Regions from separate parts of the Bradyrhizobium sp. WBAH42 genome, predicted to be linked through region 2. Evidence: riboswitches for the same ligand, from Rfam matches in the RefSeq annotation. Region 2 holds a riboswitch; the other holds the start of a gene.
The links. Region 2 has a riboswitch for S-adenosylmethionine ahead of DCG74_RS07070 (O-succinylhomoserine sulfhydrylase). Riboswitches for the same ligand answer to the same signal wherever they lie in the genome.

Region 1: another riboswitch for S-adenosylmethionine. It lies ahead of DCG74_RS08025 (homoserine O-acetyltransferase); the one in region 2 lies ahead of DCG74_RS07070 (O-succinylhomoserine sulfhydrylase).

The regions. Positions count from the first base shown of each region.
Region 1 covers NZ_CP036533.1:1,717,004-1,721,414, reverse strand. The annotation lists gene DCG74_RS08035 (alpha/beta fold hydrolase) at 1-205, shown strand, start outside; gene metW (methionine biosynthesis protein MetW) at 323-985, opposite strand; gene DCG74_RS08025 (homoserine O-acetyltransferase) at 988-2,190, opposite strand; SAM riboswitch at 2,285-2,364, opposite strand; gene DCG74_RS08020 (chorismate mutase) at 2,521-3,369, shown strand; gene hisC (histidinol-phosphate transaminase) at 3,403-4,411, shown strand, end outside.
Region 2 covers NZ_CP036533.1:1,516,417-1,520,827, reverse strand. The annotation lists gene DCG74_RS07080 (PAS domain S-box protein) at 1-170, opposite strand, end outside; gene DCG74_RS07075 (2'-deoxycytidine 5'-triphosphate deaminase) at 401-1,537, opposite strand; SAM riboswitch at 1,618-1,697, shown strand; gene DCG74_RS07070 (O-succinylhomoserine sulfhydrylase) at 1,774-2,961, shown strand; gene DCG74_RS07065 (SGNH/GDSL hydrolase family protein) at 3,075-4,058, opposite strand; gene DCG74_RS07060 (SGNH/GDSL hydrolase family protein) at 4,071-4,411, opposite strand, start outside.

The DNA of each region.
Region 1 (4,411 bases), 200 kb from region 2:
CGACGAGGACGATCCGTGCATCGGGCCGAGCCTGTTCCTGAAGAAGCATCTGCCCGCGGCGGGGCTCGCGATGTTTCCGAAGTCGGGCCACGTGCTCAATCTGGAGGAGCCCGCGCTGTTCAACGAGAGCGTGGAGCGGTTCGTGGCGCTGGTGGAAGCGGGGCGATGGCCGGTGCGGGATCCGCGGTCGCTGGCGGCGCATTAAGGCAGATGCGCTGCCAAGTACTCCGTCATTGCGAGCGCAGCGAAGCAATCCAGAATCCCTCCGCGGAGACAACCTGGATTGCTTCGTCGCAAGAGCTCCTCGCAATGACGACGGGGACTATTTCCCCCCGCCCCGGCTCAGCAAGAACACCGCCTGCTCGCCGAACATGTTCCACACCCACCACGGCAGGTTCAGCGGCACCGGGCGGCCGTAGAGATCGAGCGCGACCGAGCGCTCCATCTTGACGTTGATCTCGTCGCAGAGCTGCACGAAATCCTTGATGGTGCAGAAATGGATGTTGGCGGTGTCGTACCAGGTCGCCGGCAGATTCTCCGTGCGCGGCATGTGGCCGCCGATCAGGAGCTGGAGCCGCATCTTCCAGAACCCGAAATTCGGGAACGAGACGATGGCGCGGCGGCCGATGCGGAGCAGATTCTCCAGCACGACTTTCGGCTGCCGCGTCGCCTGCAGCGTCTGCGACAGGATCACGTAGTCGAAGGCATCGTCGGGATAGTTGACGAGATCGGTGTCGGCATCGCCCTGCACCACCGCAAGGCCCTTGGCGACGCAGCGGTTGACGCCCTCGCGGGACAGCTCGATGCCGCGGCCGTCGATGCCGCGGGTCTCCAGCAGCTGAAGCAGATCGCCGTCGCCGCAGCCGACGTCGAGCACCTTCGAGCCCGGCTTGACCATCTCGGCGACCAGCAGATGATCGGCGCGAAACTGGCCGGACGACGCAGTCGCAGCGCCGTTCAACGGCAGCACTTCCTGAACGGACATCGCTAGCGGTCCTCGAGGCTGAGCCCGCGGGCCTTGCCTGCCGATTGCAGGAAGGCGCGGGAGATGTCGAAAAATTCGGGCACGTCGAGCAGGAAGGCGTCATGGCCGCGATCGGTCTCGATCTCGGCGAACGACACCCGCGCGCTTGAGGCGTTCAGCGCGTGCACCAGCGCGCGCGATTCCGAGGTCGGGAACAGCCAGTCGCTGGTGAAGGAGACCACGCAGAAGCGGGTCTTGATGTCGGCGAAGGCCTTGGCCAGCACGCCGCCATGGTCGGCGGCGATGTCGAAATAGTCCATCGCCCGCGTCAGATAGAGATAGGAATTGGCGTCGAAGCGCTCGACGAAGGACGAACCCTGGTAACGCAGATAGGATTCCACCTGGAAGTCGGCGTCGAACGAGAAGGTCGGCAGCTCGCGATCCTGCATGCGCCGGCCGAACTTGCGATGCAGCGCCGCGTCCGAGAGATAGGTGATGTGCGCCGCCATCCGCGCCACCGCGAGCCCGCGATGCGGATGGATGCCGCGATCGGCATAGCCGCCGCCGTGCCAGTCGGGGTCGGCCATCACGGCCTGGCGGCCGAGCTCGTGGAAGGCGATGTTCTGCGCCGAGTGCCGCGTCGCGCAGGCAATCGCCAGCGCAGAAAACACACGCTCAGGATAGGCCGCGGTCCATTGCAGCACCTGCATGCCGCCCATCGAGCCGCCGACGACCGCAAACAGCGTGTCGATGCCAAGCCGGTCGATCAGCATCGCCTGCGCGCGCACCATGTCGGGGATGGTGATGACGGGGAAATCCAGGCCCCAGACCTTGTCTGTGGCGGGATTGATCGACGCCGGCCCGGTCGAGCCCATGCAGCCGCCGATCACGTTGGAGCAGATGATGAAGTAGTGCTTGGGATCGAGGGGGCGGCCGGGGCCGACCAGCGTCTCCCACCAGCCCGGCTTGCCCGTGACGGGATGCACGTTGGCGACATGCTGGTCGCCGGTCAGCGCATGGCAGATCAGCACGGCATTGGAGCGATCGGCGTTGAGCTCGCCATAGGTCTGGTAGGCGATCTGGAACGGGGTGAGATCGACGCCGCAATCGAGCCGCAGCGGCTGCTCGGTGCCGAAATGCGCAATCAGCGAGCTTGGATGGTCTACCTCATGCGACCGCTCGTCGGCGCTGATCGCAGGACTCGGTATCGACTTGACGCTACCCATCTCGGACATCGACCTCGTTTGCGACTGGCTGCTCGAGCGCGCCGCTGACATCAGGCCATGAAAAACCCGGCCTGAACGATAGGTTCGGCCGGGATCGGAAGCGTCCCCGGCCTGTTTAGCGAGTTTTTTAACGTGGCTGCAAGCCGGCCGGCTCAAATGACCACGGAACGGGCAAAAGCTACCGTCTTGGGCGGTTTTCGTCAAGTCGCGGCCCGGATCGGCCCAATTCGCCTCAGTCGCGTCGCCCGCAAAGCACGTCATTTCTCTTTGCTTTCGCCGCCACGACTGCCTAATCAGGACATCCCCCATCGGAACGATCGACGACCAGACATGTCCCAACGCCCGCCCGCGCCACCATCGCTGCAGGAACTGCGTAAGGAGATCGACGCGATCGACGAGGGCATGCATCGCCTCCTCATGCAGCGCGGCGACATCATCGACCGGCTGATCCAGGTGAAGCAGACCCAGGAGGTCGGCTCGGCGTTTCGGCCTGCGCGGGAGGCTTCCATGATGCGCGAGATCGTGCAGCGTCATCGCGGCATCCTGCCGCTCGACACGGTCGAGAGCATCTGGCGCGTCATCATCTCGACCTTCACCTATGTGCAGGCGCCGTTCTCCGTGCATGCCGACATCTCGGTGAGCGAACCGGCGATGCGCGATTCCGTGCGCTTCCATTTCGGCTTCACCGTGCCTTACGTCGCGCATTTCAGCGCGCAGGCCGCGGTCGAGGCGGTGGCGAAATCCAAGGGCGACCTGGCGCTGGTCTCGGCGACCTCGAGCCGCACGCCGTGGTGGCTGGAGCTGGAAGCCGACGGCGCGCCCAAGATCATCGCACGGATGCCCTTCGTCGAGCGTGCCGACCATCCGGCCTCGCTGCCGGTGTTCGCGATCTCGCGCGTCGCCGACAGCGCCCTGGTGACAGAGGTCGAGACCTTCAGCGTGCGCGTCTCCGGATGGAACGCCGAGGTCGCCCGCGCGCTGTCGCCGCTCGCCGAGATCGTTGCGGTGCCCGATACCGCCTTCGACGGCGCGGCGCTGCTGGTCTCGGTCACCAGCGCGACCAGCATCGACAAAATCAGGGCTGCCCTGATCGAGGCGGGGGCCTCGGTTCGCTCTGTGGCCCTCGTCGGCAGCCACGCAACGCGCTATACGGTGCCCCCGACCGGGCCGAAATCGTAAATCGCGAGCCGCCCAGCCTATCCGGAGTCCAAGATGTCCCGCCCCATGCCGAATCCCGGCATTCTCGATATTGCGCCCTACACGCCCGGCAAGAGCCCGGTGCCGGAGCCGGGCCGCAAGGTGTTCAAGCTCTCGGCCAACGAGACGCCGTTCGGGCCCTCGCCCAAGGCGATCGAAGCCTTCAAGCGCGTGGCGGATCATCTGGAAGACTATCCGGAAGGCACCTCGCGCGTGCTGCGCGAGGCGATCGGCCGCTCGTTCGGGCTCGACCCCAACCGCATCATCTGCGGCGCCGGCTCGGACGAGATCCTCAATCTGCTCGCGCACACCTATCTCAGCCAAGGCGACGAGGCGATCTCCACCACGCACGGCTTCCTGGTCTACCCGATCGCGACCATGGCGGTCGGCGCCAGGAACGTCATCGCCAAGGAGACCAACCTCACCGCCGACGTCGACGCCATCCTGAAGGCGGTGACGCCGAAGACGAAGCTGGTCTGGCTCGCCAACCCCAACAACCCGACCGGCACCTATCTGCCGTTCGACGAGGTCAAGCGGCTGCGCGCCGGCCTGCCCTCGCACGTGCTGCTGGTGCTGGATGCCGCCTATTGCGATTACGTCTCGCGCAACGACTATGAGATGGGGATCGAGCTCGTCGCCACCACCGAGAACACGGTGGTGACGCACACCTTCTCCAAGATCCATGGCCTGGCTGCACTGCGCATCGGCTGGATGTTCGGGCCCGAGCACATCATCGACGCGGTCAACCGCATCCGCGGTCCCTTCAACGTGTCGACGCCGGCGATGTATGCCGCGGTCGCCGCGATCGAGGACACCGCGCATCAGGCGATGTCGAAGCAGTTCACCGAGACCTGGCGCAACTGGCTCACCGAGGAGATCGGCAAGCTCGGGCTGAAGGTGACGCCGAGCGTCGCCAATTTCGTGCTGATCCATTTCCCGACGGACAAGGGCAAGACGGCTGACGACGCCGACGCCTTCCTGACCAAGCGTGGACTCGTGCTGCGCGGCCTGAAGAACTACGGCC
Region 2 (4,411 bases):
TCGGGAATGATCAGATCGAGATTCTGGCCGAGCGCTTCGTCGGCGGAGAAGCCGAACAGCGCGGTCGATGCGCGATTCCAGCGCGTGATCGTGCCGGAGCGATCGGAATAGATCAGCGCGTCCGCGGCGTCGTTGATGATGCTTGCATCGAGTTGGAACTGATCGGTCATGTCGCCACCTCGCATGTAGCTGGTCTTGCGCATCGTGACACACATTCGGTGTCATCGCCCGACTTGATCGGGCGATCCAGTACTCCGAGGCAGAAGTGATCAAATCGGGAGGCCGCGGCGTACTGGATGCCCCGGTCCCTGCTCCGCTAGGCTACGCCGGGCCAGAGGGTGCTCGGCCGGCGAAGCTTCAGCGAAGTCGGCAAGCCGGGGCATGACAGTAGAGTGTGCAGCTACACCCGAAAATGCTTCGATAGTTTGAGGCCTTGCGCCTGGTAGTTGGAACCGATGCGCTGGCCGTACATCGCGTCGGGGCGCGCCAGCATCTTCTCGTAGACGAGGCGGCCGACGATCTGGCCGTGCTCGAGGATGAACGGCACCTCGCGCGAGCGCACTTCGAGCACCGCGCGGGCGCCCTGCCCCCCAGCGCCGGCATAGCCGAAGCCGGGATCGAAGAAGCCGGCATAGTGCACGCGGAATTCGCCGACCAAGGGATCGAACGGCACCATCTCCGCGGCGTAGTCGGGCGGCACCTGCACCGCTTCCTTGGAGGCGAGGATGTAGAACTCGCCGGGGTCGAGGATCAGGCTGCCGTCGGGGCGCGCCGAGATCGGCTCCCAGAAATCCTCCACCGCGTAGCCGGCGCGGCGGTCGACGTCGACGACGCCGGTGTGGCGCTTGGCGCGGTAGCCGACGAAGCCGCTCGCCTTCTCGCCCGACAGATCGACCGAGACGGCAACGCCGCCGGACAGGTCCGCATCGTCGATGTCGACGAGGCGCTCGCTAGCATGGAGCGCATCGAGCTCGTCGGGATTGAGGATGGCATCGCCGGTGCGGAAGCGCACCTGGCTGAGGCGCGAGCCCTCGCGCACCAAGACCGGAAACGTTTTCGGACTGATCTCGGCATAGAGCGGGCCGTGATAGCCGGCGCCGATCATGTCGAAGCGGCGGGTGCCGTCGGCGATCACGCGGGTGAAGACGTCGAGCCGGCCGGTCGAGCTCTTCGGATTGGCGGCAGCGACGATCTCCGGCGGCAGCGCGAGGCTTTCGAGCAGCGGCACGATGTAGACGCAATTGGTCTCGAGCACCGCGCCGTCGGCGAGGCTGAACTCGTGCAGCTTCAACTCGTCGATGCGCTCGGCCACCGTGGCGCCGGGCCCGGGGAGGAAGCTGGCACGGACGCGATAGGCGATGTCGCCAAGGCGCAGATCGAGGCTCGCCGGCTGGATCTGGCTCTCGACGAAGTCGTAGGCGGGCAGGATGAGACCTTCTTCCGCCATCGCCGCGATCATGCGGTCGGGCAGGATACCATTGGCGTCGGCGGCGACCGTGAACGTCAACCGGGGGTCCTCATCAGGGGTCAAACGCATCCGGACATGCCGGAAATACAAGTCTTTTACGGCTATCCGATGGACGCCTTGACGGAAAGGGCATTGCGGAATATGAGCATCACTTATCCCGTGGTGATTTGAGCCGGCCGGCTTGCAGCCACGTTAAATAAGTCGCTAAACAGGCCGGGGACCTCTGTGATCCCGGCCCGTGGAGATATCCAGGCCGGTTTTTTTGTGACCGTTTTCGCCTCGACGGTCATGTCGGAGAGGGTCCTATGTCGAAGTCGTCTGCCACTTACCGCCCCGAAACCCGCCTGGTCCATTCCGGCACCCTTCGCTCGCAATATGGCGAGACGTCGGAGGCGCTGTTCCTGACGCAAGGCTATGTCTACGCCAGCGCGGAGGAGTGCGAGGCGCGGTTCAAGGGCGAGGATCCCGGCTTCATCTATTCGCGCTATTCCAACCCGACCATTGCGATGTTCGAGCGCCGCATGATCGAGCTCGAAGGCGCCGAGGCCGCGCGCTCGGCGGCAACCGGCATGGCGGCGGTGACGACCGCGATCCTGGCACCGCTCAAGGCCGGCGATCACGTCGTCGCCTCCCGCGCGTTGTTCGGCTCGTGCCTCTACGTCGTCCAGGACCTGCTGCCGCGCTATGGCATCGAGACCACGCTGGTCGACGGTGCCAATCTCGATGAATGGCAGCGCGCGCTCCGGCCCAACACCAAGACGTTCTTCCTGGAGAGCCCGACCAACCCGACGCTGGACGTACTCGACATTCCCTCGATTGCCGAGATCGCGCACAAGGGTGGCGCGCGGCTCGTCGTCGACAACGTGTTTGCGACGCCGATCTGGCAGAGCCCGCTCGCGCTCGGCGCCGACGTCGTCGTCTACTCCGCGACCAAGCACATCGACGGCCAGGGCCGCTGTCTCGGCGGCATCATCCTGTCCTCGGAAGCCTTCATCGCCGAGCACATCCACAATTTCATGCGCCAGACCGGCCCGTCGATCTCGCCGTTCAATGCCTGGGTCCTGCTCAAGGGCCTGGAGACGCTCGGCGTGCGCGTGCGCGCGCAGACCGACACGGCCGCGCGCATCGCCGAGGTGCTGGCGAGCCATCCCAAGATCTCGCGGCTGGTCTATCCCGGCCGCGCCGATCATCCGCAGGCGGCGCTGGTGAAGAAGCAGATGCGCGGCGGCTCGACGCTGGTCGGCTTCGAGGTGAAGGGCGGCAAGGCGGCGGCGTTCCGCGTGCTCAACGAATTGAAGCTTGCCAAGATCTCGAACAATCTCGGCGACGCCAAGAGCCTCGTCACGCATCCGGCGACCACGACGCATCAGCGCCTGAAGCCGGAAGACCGCGCCGCGCTCGGCATCAGCGAGGGTTTCATTCGCTTCTCGGCGGGGCTCGAGCACGCCGATGACCTGATCGAAGATCTCACCGCGGCGCTGGAGAAGGCGTGAGGAAAGCTTCGTAGGGTGGGCAAAGCGAAGCGTGCCCACCATTCTCGACTACAATGACGAGATGGTGGGCACGGCGCTGCGCGCCTTTGCCCACCCTACGGCTACGCAGCCTCTCACATCGGCCGATACGTTCTCACATCGGCGGGCACGTTCACCCCGAGCTTGATCTGGCCGACGGAGCGGATGATGTCGTCGCCGAGCAGCTGGGCGAAGCAGGCATAGCCCCAATCGTTCATGTGCAGGCCGTCGGCGATGACGAAGCTCTCGACCGGGATCGACTGGTTCTCGTGCCAGTCGCGCATCACCTCGAAGCGCGGGAAGATGCCGACCTTGCGCAGCTCGGCGACGTTGCCGAGCAGCTTGATCATCTTGCCGGCGCTCTCCTTGCGCTGGTTGACGGCCGGCGAATATTGCGGGTCGACCAGCACGATGTCGGTGCCACCGGCGGCCTGAATGCGGCTGATGCCGTCCTCGACCAGCTTGGCCGTATCGGCGGGATCGAGGTTGCGCAGCACGGCGTTGGTGCCGACCTGCCAGATCACGAGATCCGGATGCACGTCGATCACCTGCGTCTGCAGGCGCTTCATCATCTCGGGCGCATCCTCGCCGCCGACGCCGGCGTTGACGACCGTGATGTCGGCGCTCGGATAGTGACGCCGCAGCTGCGCGGCGAGGCGATTGGGGTAGTTGAACTCCGGCGAGCTCGCGCCGAAGCCCGCGGTCGACGACGAACCGAACGCGACGATGACGACGGGCTGTCCGGCGACGAGCTTGCTCGCGACATGCGGCAGCGAGCCCATCGCCTTGGAGCCGCCCTTCGGCGGCAGGCAAGGCACGCGGCTGAAGATGTCGGCGGCGGACTTCGCGACCTCCTTCACCTTGTCGATGGCGCGCGAGGTGACGCCGCGCGGCTCGGACGACCTCGCGGCGACGGTGGTCTGGGACGGCGCAGCGGGCGCTGGATCAGGTGACTGGGCGGGTGCGGGGGCAGGTTGCGCGGGCGTCTGCGCATGCGAGGCGGGCGTCAGCCATAACAGCGCCGCCGCCGCGGGCACGGCCAGCCATGACGTCAGGCAAAAAGGGCGGAGAGAACTCATTAACGCTAGACCTCAATTTTGCTGCTGGGCCGGCTCCAGGTGAGCAGCGTCAATCACGAACTGTGCCAACGCCCGGCCCAGGCAATCATGGACCTGCTTCGCCAGCTCAGGCCCGCGGGACGGGCTGAACAGGTCGAACTGGCCCTGCTCATTCCACTGCCGCATGATCGCGAAACGATCGAACAGCGGAATGTCGTGCTCCTGCGCAACGACGCGCATGTTGTCGAGAAAAGGCTGCGCCGAGATCATGGTCTCGGTGCGCGGGCTGTATTGCAAATTCATCAAGACGACGTCAGCCCCTGCCTTTTGCAGCGCAACAACCCCGTCGGTCACCGCGCCACGAAATTCGTCGG